DNA from 3 places in the Streptomyces sp. NPDC058964 genome. Region 2 is predicted to be linked to each of the others. Evidence: predicted binding sites of a transcription regulator. Region 2 holds the regulator's gene; each other region holds the start of a gene.

Region 1 (4,109 bases), on a different contig from region 2:
ACCTTGATCACGCACACGCCGCCGGCCAGCTTCGCGAGGCGCTCCTGGAGCTTCTCGCGGTCCCAGTCGGAGTCGGTGTTCTCGATCTCGGCCTTGATCTGCGCGACGCGGCCGTGCACGTCCTCGGAGTTGCCGGCGCCGTCGACGATCGTGGTGTCGTCCTTGGTGACGGTGACGCGGCGGGCGGAACCGAGCACGTCCGGGCCGACCTGGTCGAGCTTGAGGCCGACCTCCTCGGAGATGACGGTGGCGCCGGTGAGGATGGCCATGTCCTGCAGCATCGCCTTGCGGCGGTCGCCGAAGCCGGGGGCCTTGACCGCGGTGGCGTTGAAGGTGCCGCGGATCTTGTTGACGACCAGGGTCGACAGGGCCTCGCCCTCGACGTCCTCGGCGATGATCAGCAGCGGCTTGGAGGCGTTGGCCTGGATGATCTTCTCCAGCAGGGGCAGCAGGTCCGCGATGGCGGAGATCTTGCCCTGGTGGATGAGGATGTACGGCTCGTCGAGGACGGCCTCCATGCGCTCCTGGTCCGTCACGAAGTACGGCGACAGGTAGCCCTTGTCGAAGGCCATGCCCTCGGTGAAGTCGAGCTCCAGACCGAAGGTGTTGGACTCCTCGACGGTGATGACACCGTCCTTGCCGACCTTGTCCATCGCCTCGGCGATGAGCTCGCCGACCTGCTGGTCCTGGGCGGACAGCGCGGCGACGGCGGCGATGTCGGACTTCTCCTCGATCGGGCGCGCCGAGGCGAGCAGGTCATCGGAGACGGCCTTGACCGCGGCGTCGATGCCCTTCTTCAGGGCAGCCGGGGAGGCACCGGCGGCGACGTTCCTCAGGCCCTCGCGGACGAGCGCCTGGGCCAGCACGGTGGCGGTGGTGGTGCCGTCACCAGCGATGTCGTTGGTCTTGGTCGCCACCTCCTTCACCAGCTGGGCGCCGAGGTTCTCGTACGGGTCCTCGATCTCGACCTCGCGGGCGATGGTGACGCCGTCGTTGGTGATGGTGGGAGCGCCGAACTTCTTGTCGATGACGACGTTGCGGCCCTTGGGGCCGATCGTCACCTTGACCGTGTCGGCAAGCTTGTTGACGCCGCGCTCGAGGGCGCGACGGGCGTCCTCGTCGAACTTCAGGATCTTCGCCATGACAGCGTGAGCCCTCTCGGAAATCTTGGGTGAAAGAAAACTGCGCCCCGGGCGCCCGGCTACTTATCGGTCGCGGGGCCAGGGGCGCAGCTCAAAGCAACTAAGTGTGCTTCGCGGTGAATTACTTCTCGACGATCGCGAGCACGTCGCGGGCCGAGAGGACGAGGTACTCCTCGCCGTTGTACTTCACCTCGGTGCCGCCGTACTTGCTGTAGAGAACGACGTCGCCGACCTTGACGTCGAGCTCGACACGCTTGCCGTCCTCGATGCGGCCCGGGCCCACGGCCAGGACGACGCCCTCCTGGGGCTTCTCCTTGGCGGTGTCCGGAATGACCAGGCCCGAAGCCGTGGTCTGCTCGGCGTCGAGCGGCTGGACCACGATGCGGTCCTCGAGCGGCTTGATGGCAACCTTGGAGCTGGCGGTCGTCACGATCCGACCTCCCCCTTCGGAGATCTCACGGGGTTAACTGTCTGAGGTGGCGACCAGGTGGATCCGTCGTCGCGGGTGCCGGACCTGCCCGTCGCGTTGTTGGCACTCTCCAGGGGGGAGTGCCAGAGCCGAGACTATGACCGCGATTAGCACTCGGTCAAGCGGAGTGCCAATTGCCCGCGGCGCGGCGCGGGGTTTTCGGTCCCCTGGCCCAGATGTCCCCCCGAAGGCTGCCGCCCCCGCGGCCGTGGATCCCGGTCAGCCGGATGTCACAGGTAGTCCTCCAGCCGACCGACCGTCAGGCCCCGGGACTGGGCCCGGCGCAGCAGGCGGACCGTGCGGTCGCACAGGGTGGTGCCGGCCGGCTCGTCCGGGCCGACCTGGACGATGTCTCCCGGGCGCAGATGCCTGGCGCCGTGGGTGTAGGTGATGCCGTCGGCGCTCGTCGCGGCCCGCCACAGGACCACCGCCGAGACTCCGCAGTCGGCGGCCGCGCGCAGAGTGGTCCTGTCGTACTTCCCGTCGGGCGGGCGGAAGAGGCGGGGGCGGTGGCCGAAGCGGGCCTCGAGGCTCTGCTGCTCGCCGCAGATCTCGGCGCGCTGGGCGGCGTACGGCAGCCCGTGCAGCGAGGAGCGGTCGAGGGTGTGGCTCTGGACGCGGGCGCCCGCCGACTGCAGTCCGGCGAAGTGGCGGTACCCGGCGCCGGCGACGCTGCCGGTGAGGAACACGCTGACCGGGAGCCGCAGTTCGCGGACCATGTCGACGAAGCGGGGCTCCTTCTCGGCGCCCCCGTCGTAGGTGAGGAAGACGACACGGTCGCGGGTGCGGACGCGGTCGAGGACCGGTGGCAGGTCACGGTCGGACCTCTGGGAGGCCGAGGGGCGTGCCGAGGGCGTCGGGGCCGGGGCGAGCGGGGCCTGCAGGCCCCAGCGGCGGTAGGCCTGCTCCGCCGTGCGGCCGTGCGGCCGTACCCCCTGGGCCGCCTTCTTGCCCAGCCGTTCGATGGGGTCGACGGACTGGGCGCAGCCGGTGAGGGGGGACAGGACGGCCGCGGTGAGTACGGCCGCCGTCAGCGCTCCGTGCCACCGCGCCGCCCTCGGCCGGATCACAGGTAGTCCTCCAGGCGCGCCACCGCGTACCCCTCGCGGGTGACCTTGTTCAGGAACCGGCGCATGTCGTCGACCATCGTCCCGTCCCAGTCCTGGCGGCCCCGGAAGTGGGTGAGCACGATGTCGCCGGGGTGCAGGCTCTCGTCGTCCTCGCGGTACTCCCAGTGGTCGACGTAGACCTCCTCGTCCCAGATCGGCGCGTACTTGATCCCGCAGGACTTGGCGGCGCGCAGGGTGTCCCCGTTGTAGTTGCCGTAGGGCGGGCGGAAGACGGTGGGGCTCTTGCCGAACCACTTCTTCATCACGTCCTGCATGCCGCAGATCTCGTCCTTCTGCTCCTCGTAGGACAGACCCGGCAGATAGGGGTGGTGGAGGGTGTGGTTGTCGAGGGTGATGCCCTGGGCCTGCATCTCCCTGAAGTACCCGTAGTCGTCCTTGATCAGGTAATTGCTCAGGAAGGCGGTGTAAGGGACCTTCAGATCGCTCATCATGCGCAGGAACGCCGGGTCCTTCTCGGCGCCGTCGTCGATGGTGAGGAAGACGACCTTCTGCTCGGTGGGGATCGTGGTGAAGACCGGGGGGAGGTTGTCCTCCTCCTGGCCGTCGACCTCGAAGCCGTCACGGGCCTTGATCTTCGGCTTGTGGGCGGGCGGCGCGGGCGGCATCAGGGGCACCTGCTCCAGGCCCCACTGCCGGGCGGCGGCCGCGAGGGCGGCACGGTCGGTCTTCAGACGGGCGGCGTAGGAGTCGAGGGCGCGGGCGGGAGGCGCCTGGAGGTTCTGCTGGCCCGGAGCCGGCCGCACACCGCTGTCCTGGCCCTGCCCCGCACAGCCGGAGACTCCGGCGGCGACGGCGAGCGCGGCGATGGCGGCACGGACACCGGCCCTCTTGAAGACCCGATTTTTGTCATTTTGTACGACTGCTCGCATGGTGCCGGATCCTCGCAGGCCCCGGCCCCGAACCCCGGCCGACACCGCCGCCGGAGGCGATCCGTCCACCGACTGGCCCACAATGACCCGGTGAACGACCTCCTCCCCTTCCGCTCACTGCTCACCCCCGAGGGCCGGGCCCTCCTCGACGAGGTCCGCGGCACGGCCCCCGCCGACGAACTCGCCGTCGCCACCCGCTTGCGCCGCGAGCACCCCGCCGAGCTGGTGTCGGCGGCCCTCGGCCAGGCCCGGTTGCGGCAGCGCGCGGCGGCCAAGTTCGGGACGGAGGACGCCGAGCGGATGTTCTTCACCCCCAACGGGGTCGAGCAGTCCACACGGACGAGCGTGGCGGCGTACCGGGCCCGACGGATGAAGGACCTGGGCGTCACCTCCGTCGCCGACCTGTGCTGCGGCATCGGGGGTGACGCGATCGCCCTCGCGCGCGCCGGGATCCAGGTGCTCGCGGTGGACCGGGATCCGCTGACGGCGCAGGTGGCCC
Region 2 (4,109 bases):
CGGAGACCGCGTGGCGGCCCTCGGGGCCGTCGAGGACGTACTGGCCGGCACCACCCGCGCGGAAGTGCTCGACGACGAAGACCGGGGCCGTCACCGGCGCTCACTCCCGGTGGCGGGAGGGGCGGACAGCGCCGTCCTGGCCTCGGCGAGTTCGTCGGCCAGGACCGCCACCAGCTGCCCGGCGGGCAGCTCCCGGGCCATCCGGTGCCCCTGGCCCGCCCACAGGGCCATGCCCTGCGCGTCACCGGCCTTGGCGGCCGCCTTGCGCAGCGGCACGGTCAGGTGGTGGACCTCCGGGTAGGCGGCGGGGGCGTACCGGCCGTGCTCGCGCAGGAAGCGGTTGACCAGGCCGCGGGCCGGGCGGCCGGAGAAGGCGCGGGTGAGCTCCGTACGGGGGAAGAGGGGGTTGGTCAGCGCCTGCTTGTGCAGCGCTGACGCGCCGGACTCGGGGGTGGCGAGGAACGCGGTGCCGAGCTGGGCGGCGCTCGCGCCCGCCGCGAGGACGGCGGCGATCTGGCTGCCGCGCATGATGCCGCCGGCCGCGACGACCGGGATGTCCACGGTCTCGCGGATCTGCGCGACGAGGGAGAGCAGTCCGATGCCGGAGCCGTCGTTCTCCGGTACGTCACGGTGGGTGCCCTGGTGGCCGCCGGCCTCCACGCCCTGTGCGATCACCGCGTCGGCGCCCGCCCGCTGCACGGCGAGGGCCTCCTCGGCGGTGGTCGCGGTGACCAGGGTGAGCGTTCCGGCCCGGCGGAAGGAGTCCAGCACGTCACGGGTCGGGACGCCGAAGTGGAAGGAGACCACGGGCACCGGGTTGTCGAGGAGCACGGTGAGCTTGGGCTCGTACCCGTCGTCACGGCCGCTGTCCGGGTCGCCCAGCTCGGTCTCGTACCAAGCGGCCTCGCCGGCCAGCTGGTTGGCGAAGAGGTCCACGGTGCCGGACTCGGCGTACACCGGCTGCGGCATGAACACGTTCACGCCGAAGGGGCGGCCGGTGAGGCTCCGCAGCTGCTTGATCTCCTGGTACATGCCGTCGGCGGTCTTGTACCCGGCGGCGAGGAAGCCGAGACCGCCCGCCTCGGAGACGGCGGCGGCGAGCTGCGGCACGGAGGCACCGCCCGCCATGGGGGCCTGCACGATCGGATATGGGAAGAGATCGGTCAGTGCGGAGGACATGACGGCATGTTGTCACGTCCTCCGAACAAGTCCGAATCCGGCCGTCCCTTGGCATGTGCCAGGGGCATGCATGGCGGATGCGTGACGACTCACCGACCGTTGAACGCGTCCTTCAGCCGGGAGAACAGCCCCTGCTGACCCGGCTGGAACTGCCCCTGGGGCCGTTCCTCGCCCCGCAGCTTGGCCAGCTCGCGCAGGAGGCGCTCCTGCTCGGGGTCGAGCTTGGTCGGGGTCTGGACCTCGACGTGGACGATGAGGTCGCCCCGGCCGCCGCCGCGCAGATGCGTGACGCCCCGGCCGTGCAGCGGGATCGACTGGCCCGACTGGGTGCCCGGGCGGATGTCGACCTCCTCCATCCCGTCCAGCGTCTCCAGCGGCACCTTGGTGCCGAGGGCCGCCGCAGTCATCGGGATCGTCACCGTGCAGTGCAGATCGTCGCCGCGCCGCTGGAAGGTGGAGTGGGGCAGCTCGTGGATCTCGACGTACAGATCGCCGGCGGGACCACCGCCCGGCCCGACCTCGCCCTCACCGGCGAGCTGGATGCGGGTGCCGTTGTCGACACCGGCCGGGATCTTGACGGTCAGGGTGCGACGGGAGCGGACGCGCCCGTCACCGGCGCACTCCGGGCACGGCGTCGGGACGACCGTGCCGAAGCCCTGGCACTGCGGGCAGGGGCGCGAGGTCATGACCTGGCCCAGGAAGGACCGGGTCACCTGCGACACCTCACCGCGGCCGCGGCACATGTCACACGTCTGGGCGGAGGTGCCCGGCGCGGCGCCCTCGCCGTTGCAGGTGTTGCAGACGACGGCCGTGTCGACCTGGATGTCCTTCGTCGTACCGAAGGCCGCCTCGTCCAGCTCGACCTCGATACGGATCATCGCGTCCTGGCCCCGGCGGGTGCGCGAGCGCGGCCCGCGCTGCGACGCCGTGCCGAAGAACGCGTCCATGATGTCGGAGAAGTTCCCGAAGCCACCGGCGCCGAAGCCGCCCGCGCCCGCGCCGCCCGCCTGGGAGAGCGGGTCGCCGCCGAGGTCGTAGACCTGCTTCTTCTGCGGGTCCGACAGCACCTCGTAGGCGGCGTTGATCTCCTTGAACCGCTCCTGGGTCTTCGGATCCGGGTTGACGTCCGGGTGCAGCTCGCGGGCGAGCCGACGGAAGGCCTTCTTGATCTCTTCCTGCGACGCGTCGCGACGCACACCGAGAACGGCGTAGTAGTCCGTGGCCACTTACGACTCCGCCAGGATCTGTCCGACGTAACGTGCCACTGCGCGTACCGCTCCCATCGTTCCCGGGTAATCCATGCGGGTCGGTCCGACCACGCCGAGCTTGGCGACTGCCTCGCCGCCCGAACCGTAGCCGACCGACACCACAGAAGTGGAGTTGAGTCCCTCATGGGCGATCTCGTGACCGATCCGCACGGTCATGCCCGAATCCTTCGCCTCGCCCAGCAGCTTGAGGAGCACGACCTGCTCCTCCAATGCCTCCAGGACGGGGCGGATGGTGAGGGGAAAGTCATGTCCGAAGCGGGTCAGATTGGCGGTGCCGCCGATCATCAGCCGCTCCTCGTTCTCCTCGACGAGCGTCTCCAGGAGGGTGGAGAGCACCGTCGCGACCGTACCTCGGTCCTCGATCTCGAAGGCCTCCGGCAGGTCCTCCACCAGCTGGGGCACGTCCGTGAACCGACGGCCCGCGACCCGGCTGTTCAGCCGCGCGCGCAGATCCGCCAGAGACGTTTCCCCGAACGGCGCGGGGCAGTCGACCATCCGCTGCTCCACCCGCCCCGTGTCCGTGATCAGCACGAGCATCACCCGCGCGGGCGCGAGCGCCAGCAGCTCCACGTGCCGCACGGTCGAACGGGTCAGGGAGGGGTACTGCACGACGGCGACCTGCCGGGTCAGCTGGGCGAGCAGCCGGACCGTCCGTGCCACGACGTCGTCGAGGTCGACGGCTCCGTCGAGGAAGTTCTGGATCGCCCGCCGTTCGGGCGCGCTCATCGGCTTGACGCCGGCGAGCTTGTCGACGAACAGGCGGTAGCCCTTGTCGGTGGGGATGCGCCCCGCGCTGGTGTGCGGCTGGGCGATGAACCCCTCGTCCTCCAGGGCCGCCATGTCGTTGCGCACGGTCGCCGGGGACACGCCGAGGTTGTGCCGCTCGGTGAGCGCCTTCGAGCCCACCGGCTCCTCGGTGCCGACATAGTCCTGGACGATGGCGCGCAGCACCTGGAGCCGTCGTTCGCTCAGCATGCGCACACCTCCAGAAATGTCGTGCTCTCGACGCCCTCCCTGGCACTCTGCTCGTACGAGTGCCAGCGTTCCCCGGCCAAGTGTACGGCGGTGGGGTACGCACCGGGCAAGGCCGGTCCTGCAGGTTCGTACCCGGGCGGGGTGTCAGGGCTAGCGTCGCCGTATGACGCTGACTTGGGAAGAGCTGGGATGGGAGCGGGTGGCCGCGGGAGTCGGGCGGTGCCGGCTCCCGGGCTGGGACTGCACGGCGGGGCTGGTGCTCGGGGAGGGTACGGCGCTCGTGGTGGACGCCGGGTCGAGCCTCGCCGAGGGCGCCCGGTTGCGCGCGCGGGCGCAGGAGCTCGCGGACCATCGTGTGACCCATCTCGCGCTCACCCATCCCCACTTCGACCATGTCTTCGGCGCCGCGGCCTTCGCGGGCGCGGAGGTGTTCGCCGCGGTGGGCGTCGACGCGGTCTTCACCCGCGATCGCGAGGAGCTGCGTCTGGACGCGGTCCGCAACGGCCTGCCCGCCGCGGTGGCCGAGGAGGCGGCCGACGCCCTCGTCGTCCCCCGTCACCTCGTCTGCGGCGAGTGGACGCTGGATCTGGGCGACGGCCGGCAGGTGCTGCTGGCGAATGTCGGCCCGGGCCACACGGCCCACGACCTGGCGGTCCTGGTGCCGGGCGAGCCGGAGGTGGTGTTCTG
Region 3 (4,109 bases), on a different contig from region 2:
GCGAGGGCTGGGGCTTCGTCAACGTCAACCTGCGGCCGTACTACGCGGAGGGCTCGAAGACCCTGGCGTACGAGATCTGCGAGCAGCTCGGCTGGCGGCTGCCCGACCAGATCGTGGTCCCGATCGCCTCCGGCTCCCAGCTCACGAAGATCGACAAGGGTCTGCAGGAGCTGATCAGGCTCGGGCTGGTCGAGGACCGGCCCTACAAGATCTTCGGCGCGCAGGCGGAGGGCTGCTCCCCGGTGTCCGTGGCCTTCAAGGGCGGGCACGACGTGGTCCGCCCGCAGAAGCCGAACACCATCGCCAAGTCCCTGGCCATCGGCAACCCGGCCGACGGCCCGTACGTCCTCGACATCGCGCGCCGTACGGGCGGCGCGGTGGAGGACGTGACGGACGAGCAGGTCGTGGACGCCATCAAGCTGCTGGCCCGGACCGAGGGCATCTTCGCGGAGACCGCGGGCGGCGTGACGGTGGGCGTGACGCAGAAGCTCATCAAGGACGGCGTCCTCGACCCGACCAAGACCACCGTCGTCCTCAACACCGGCGACGGCCTCAAGACGCTGGACGCGGTGGCCGGCACGGGCCTGACCGCGACCATCCGCCCGAACCTGGACTCCTTCCGAGAGGCTGGCCTCGCATGAGCGTGACCGTCCGCATCCCCACCATCCTGCGCACCTACACGGCCGGCAAGGCCGAGGTGACGGCCGAGGGCGCGACCCTCGCCGAGGTCATCGAGGACCTGGAGAAGAACCACACCGGCATCGCCGCCCGTGTCCTCGACGACCAGGGCAAGCTGCGCCGCTTCGTCAACGTGTACGTCAACGACGACGACGTCCGTTTCGAGCAGGGTCTGGAGACGGCGACTCCCGAAGGCGCCGGCGTCTCCATCATTCCGGCCGTCGCGGGCGGCTGATCATTACCTTCGGTAACCGCGGTTACCGAGTGTTCATCCGATTGCCCCCTCCGTGAGAGAAGCGGAGGGGGTAATTCAGTGTGATTGAGCGCGGTACAGTTGGGGAACCCGCTCCTGATCCCCGGGGCGGAAACCCTGGAATCATGCTGCAGGCCCGACAAGAAGTAGCCAAAGTGCTCGGCCTTTATGCGGCTTCTGTTCCTTTTGCGGGGCCCGACTTGCCCCGAATTCAGGCGAATTCTCGCCACATTCCGGACCGGGTGCGTCCAGAATTCTCGTCCGATTGACCTGTTGCAGACGGCAGTTGGACAGATACATTCAGCCGCGGTCGACGCGTTCCGGCGCACGCCCCCAGGCCAATGGGGGGTGAGGTCTGACCCGGATCCGCGAAGTGTGGATCTGTGCAAGGGCCAGTAATAGGGGAGTTAGGCATGGCTCAGGGCACCGTCAAGTGGTTCAACGCGGAGAAGGGGTACGGCTTCATCGCGGTCGACGGTGGTGCGGATGTTTTCGTCCACTACAGCGCGATCCAGATGGACGGATACCGCACCCTGGAAGAGGGGCAGCGGGTCGATTTCGAGATCTCGCAGGGCCAGAAGGGTCCGCAGGCGGACATGGTCCGGCTGGCGACCAGCTGAAGCACGCGTCGACTGACAGCGACGTACTGCCGTTCGTCTTCGAAGGGCTCGTACCTCCAGGGGTACGGGCCCTTCGTGCTGCCCGGGGGCCGGTGACGTCGCTGCTCACGTCGCTGCTCACCTGCGGATTCCCTCGAGCCGCTTGCGCCCGCCCATCGCCCGGCCGCCACCCCTCGAGGAGCCCGCTGCGCGGGCGCTTCTTGCACTCGGGCGGGGCGAGTGCTAATCATTGGCGTTAGCACTCTGAAGGTGAGAGTGACAACGAAGGACCGGGTCGGTGAGGCCCGCAGGCCAAGTGGGGCAAGGAACCACGGGGTCCGCGAGCCGTCCGTCGCGGGCGCGGGCGCGGTCCGAAGGAATCACCCCCAGTCCTGGAGGGACCACTTCACATGGCCAAGATCATCGCGTTCGACGAGGAGGCGCGGCGCGGCCTCGAGCGCGGCATGAACCAGCTCGCGGACGCCGTGAAGGTGACGCTCGGCCCCAAGGGCCGCAACGTCGTCCTCGAGAAGAAGTGGGGCGCCCCCACGATCACCAACGATGGTGTGTCCATCGCCAAGGAGATCGAGCTCGAGGACCCGTACGAGAAGATCGGCGCCGAGCTGGTCAAGGAAGTCGCCAAGAAGACGGACGACGTCGCCGGTGACGGTACGACCACCGCGACCGTTCTCGCCCAGGCGCTGGTCCGCGAGGGTCTGCGCAACGTAGCCGCCGGCGCCAACCCGATGGCCCTGAAGCGCGGTATCGAGAAGGCCGTCGAGGCCGTCTCCGCCGCTCTGCTGGAGCAGGCCAAGGACGTCGAGACCAAGGAGCAGATCGCCTCCACGGCCTCCATCTCCGCCGCCGACACCCAGATCGGCGAGCTCATCGCCGAGGCCATGGACAAGGTCGGCAAGGAAGGCGTCATCACCGTCGAGGAGTCCCAGACCTTCGGTCTGGAGCTGGAGCTCACCGAGGGTATGCGCTTCGACAAGGGCTACATCTCGGCGTACTTCGCCACCGACATGGAGCGTATGGAGGCCGTCCTCGACGACCCGTACATCCTGATCGCCAACTCCAAGATCTCCTCGGTCAAGGACCTGCTCCCGCTCCTCGAGAAGGTCATGCAGTCGGGCAAGCCGCTGCTGATCATCGCCGAGGACGTCGAGGGCGAGGCCCTGTCGACCCTGGTCGTCAACAAGATCCGCGGCACCTTCAAGTCCGTCGCCGTCAAGGCCCCGGGCTTCGGCGACCGCCGCAAGGCCATGCTCGGCGACATCGCCATCCTCACGGGCGGCGAGGTCATCTCCGAGGAGGTCGGCCTCAAGCTGGAGAACGCGACCCTGGACCTCCTGGGCCGCGCCCGCAAGGTCGTCATCACCAAGGACGAGACCACGATCGTCGACGGCTCCGGCTCGTCGGACCAGGTCAACGGCCGGGTGAACCAGATCCGCGCCGAGATCGAGAACAGCGACTCGGACTACGACCGCGAGAAGCTGCAGGAGCGCCTGGCGAAGCTCGCCGGCGGTGTCGCGGTCATCAAGGCCGGTGCCGCCACCGAGGTGGAGCTCAAGGAGCGCAAGCACCGCATCGAGGACGCCGTCCGCAACGCCAAGGCGGCCGTCGAGGAGGGCATCGTCGCCGGTGGTGGCGTGGCCCTGCTGCAGACGACGAACGTCTTCGAGAAGCTGGAGCTCGAGGGCGACGAGGCCACCGGTGCCGCCGCCGTCAAGCTGGCGCTCGAGGCCCCGCTGAAGCAGATCGCCGTGAACGCCGGCCTCGAGGGCGGCGTCGTGGTGGAGAAGGTGCGCAACCTGACCCCGGGTCACGGCCTGAACGCCGCGACCGGCGAGTACGTCGACCTGGTCAAGGAAGGCATCATCGACCCGGCGAAGGTGACCCGTTCCGCGCTGCAGAACGCCGCCTCCATCGCCGCGCTGTTCCTCACCACCGAGGCCGTCATCGCCGACAAGCCGGAGAAGGCCGCCGCGGCCGCTCCGGGCGGCATGCCGGGCGGTGACATGGACTTCTGATCCAACGCGGATCAGCCTGTCCTTTCCGAGGGCGGCACTCCCTGTTCCGGCAGGGGGTGCCGCCCTCGGGCGTTCAGCGGGGCGCGTAGTGGGAGCGGACCGCGGGCTGGCCCGTGTAGTTGGGGCCGGCGGCGGGGTCCGCGCCGACGTAGCGGAAGGGGAGATCCACCGAGCGTCCGCCCCGCAGGGTGAGCCGGTGGTGCCGGGGGCTGTACTCGAACCCGACCGCGCGCAGGGCGGTGACCGCGGTGCGTCCCGCCGCCGAGCCGTCCGTCCAGCGCACCGAGTCCGGGTCGAAGTGCGCGCACAGCAGGCCGTCCCCGGCCGCCCAGGAGGCGGCGCGGGAGAGCAGACCGAGCTGGTCGCCGACGTAGTGCAGGCCGTGGACGCACGTGATCAGGTCGTACGTCCGTGCCGGTGTCCAGGTGGAGACGGAGGCGACGATCTCCTCCAGGGCGGGCGGGGCCGGCCGTGGGACGAGCGGACCCACCAGGTCGACGCCGGTGAGGACCGCGTCCGCGGGCAGGGCGGAGGCGGCCTCGCGCA

The links. The regulator HrcA, encoded in region 2, represses chaperone genes, less so after heat shock. The targets are predictions, from matches to a motif close to TTNGCACTCNGNNNNNCNGAGTGCNAA.
Region 1: a site for HrcA is predicted at 1,719-1,745, ahead of groES (co-chaperone GroES). Genes of this name have one in related genera too.
Region 3: a site for HrcA is predicted at 1,751-1,777, ahead of groL (chaperonin GroEL). Genes of this name have one in related genera too.

The regions. Positions count from the first base shown of each region.
Region 1 covers NZ_JBHYKH010000124.1:595-4,703, forward strand. The annotation lists gene groL (chaperonin GroEL) at 1-1,142, opposite strand, end outside; gene groES (co-chaperone GroES) at 1,264-1,572, opposite strand; gene ACFW2E_RS17595 (polysaccharide deacetylase family protein) at 1,842-2,678, opposite strand; gene ACFW2E_RS17600 (polysaccharide deacetylase family protein) at 2,678-3,610, opposite strand; gene ACFW2E_RS17605 (methyltransferase domain-containing protein) at 3,701-4,109, shown strand, end outside.
Region 2 covers NZ_JBHYKH010000028.1:15,979-20,087, forward strand. The annotation lists gene ACFW2E_RS05955 (16S rRNA (uracil(1498)-N(3))-methyltransferase) at 1-94, opposite strand, end outside; gene ACFW2E_RS05960 (nitronate monooxygenase) at 91-1,179, opposite strand; gene dnaJ (molecular chaperone DnaJ) at 1,269-2,405, opposite strand; gene hrcA (heat-inducible transcriptional repressor HrcA) at 2,406-3,422, opposite strand; gene ACFW2E_RS05975 (MBL fold metallo-hydrolase) at 3,586-4,109, shown strand, end outside.
Region 3 covers NZ_JBHYKH010000051.1:13,949-18,057, forward strand. The annotation lists gene thrC (threonine synthase) at 1-641, shown strand, start outside; gene ACFW2E_RS09560 (MoaD/ThiS family protein) at 638-913, shown strand; gene ACFW2E_RS09565 (cold-shock protein) at 1,345-1,551, shown strand; gene groL (chaperonin GroEL) at 1,941-3,563, shown strand; gene ACFW2E_RS09575 (class I SAM-dependent methyltransferase) at 3,637-4,109, opposite strand, start outside.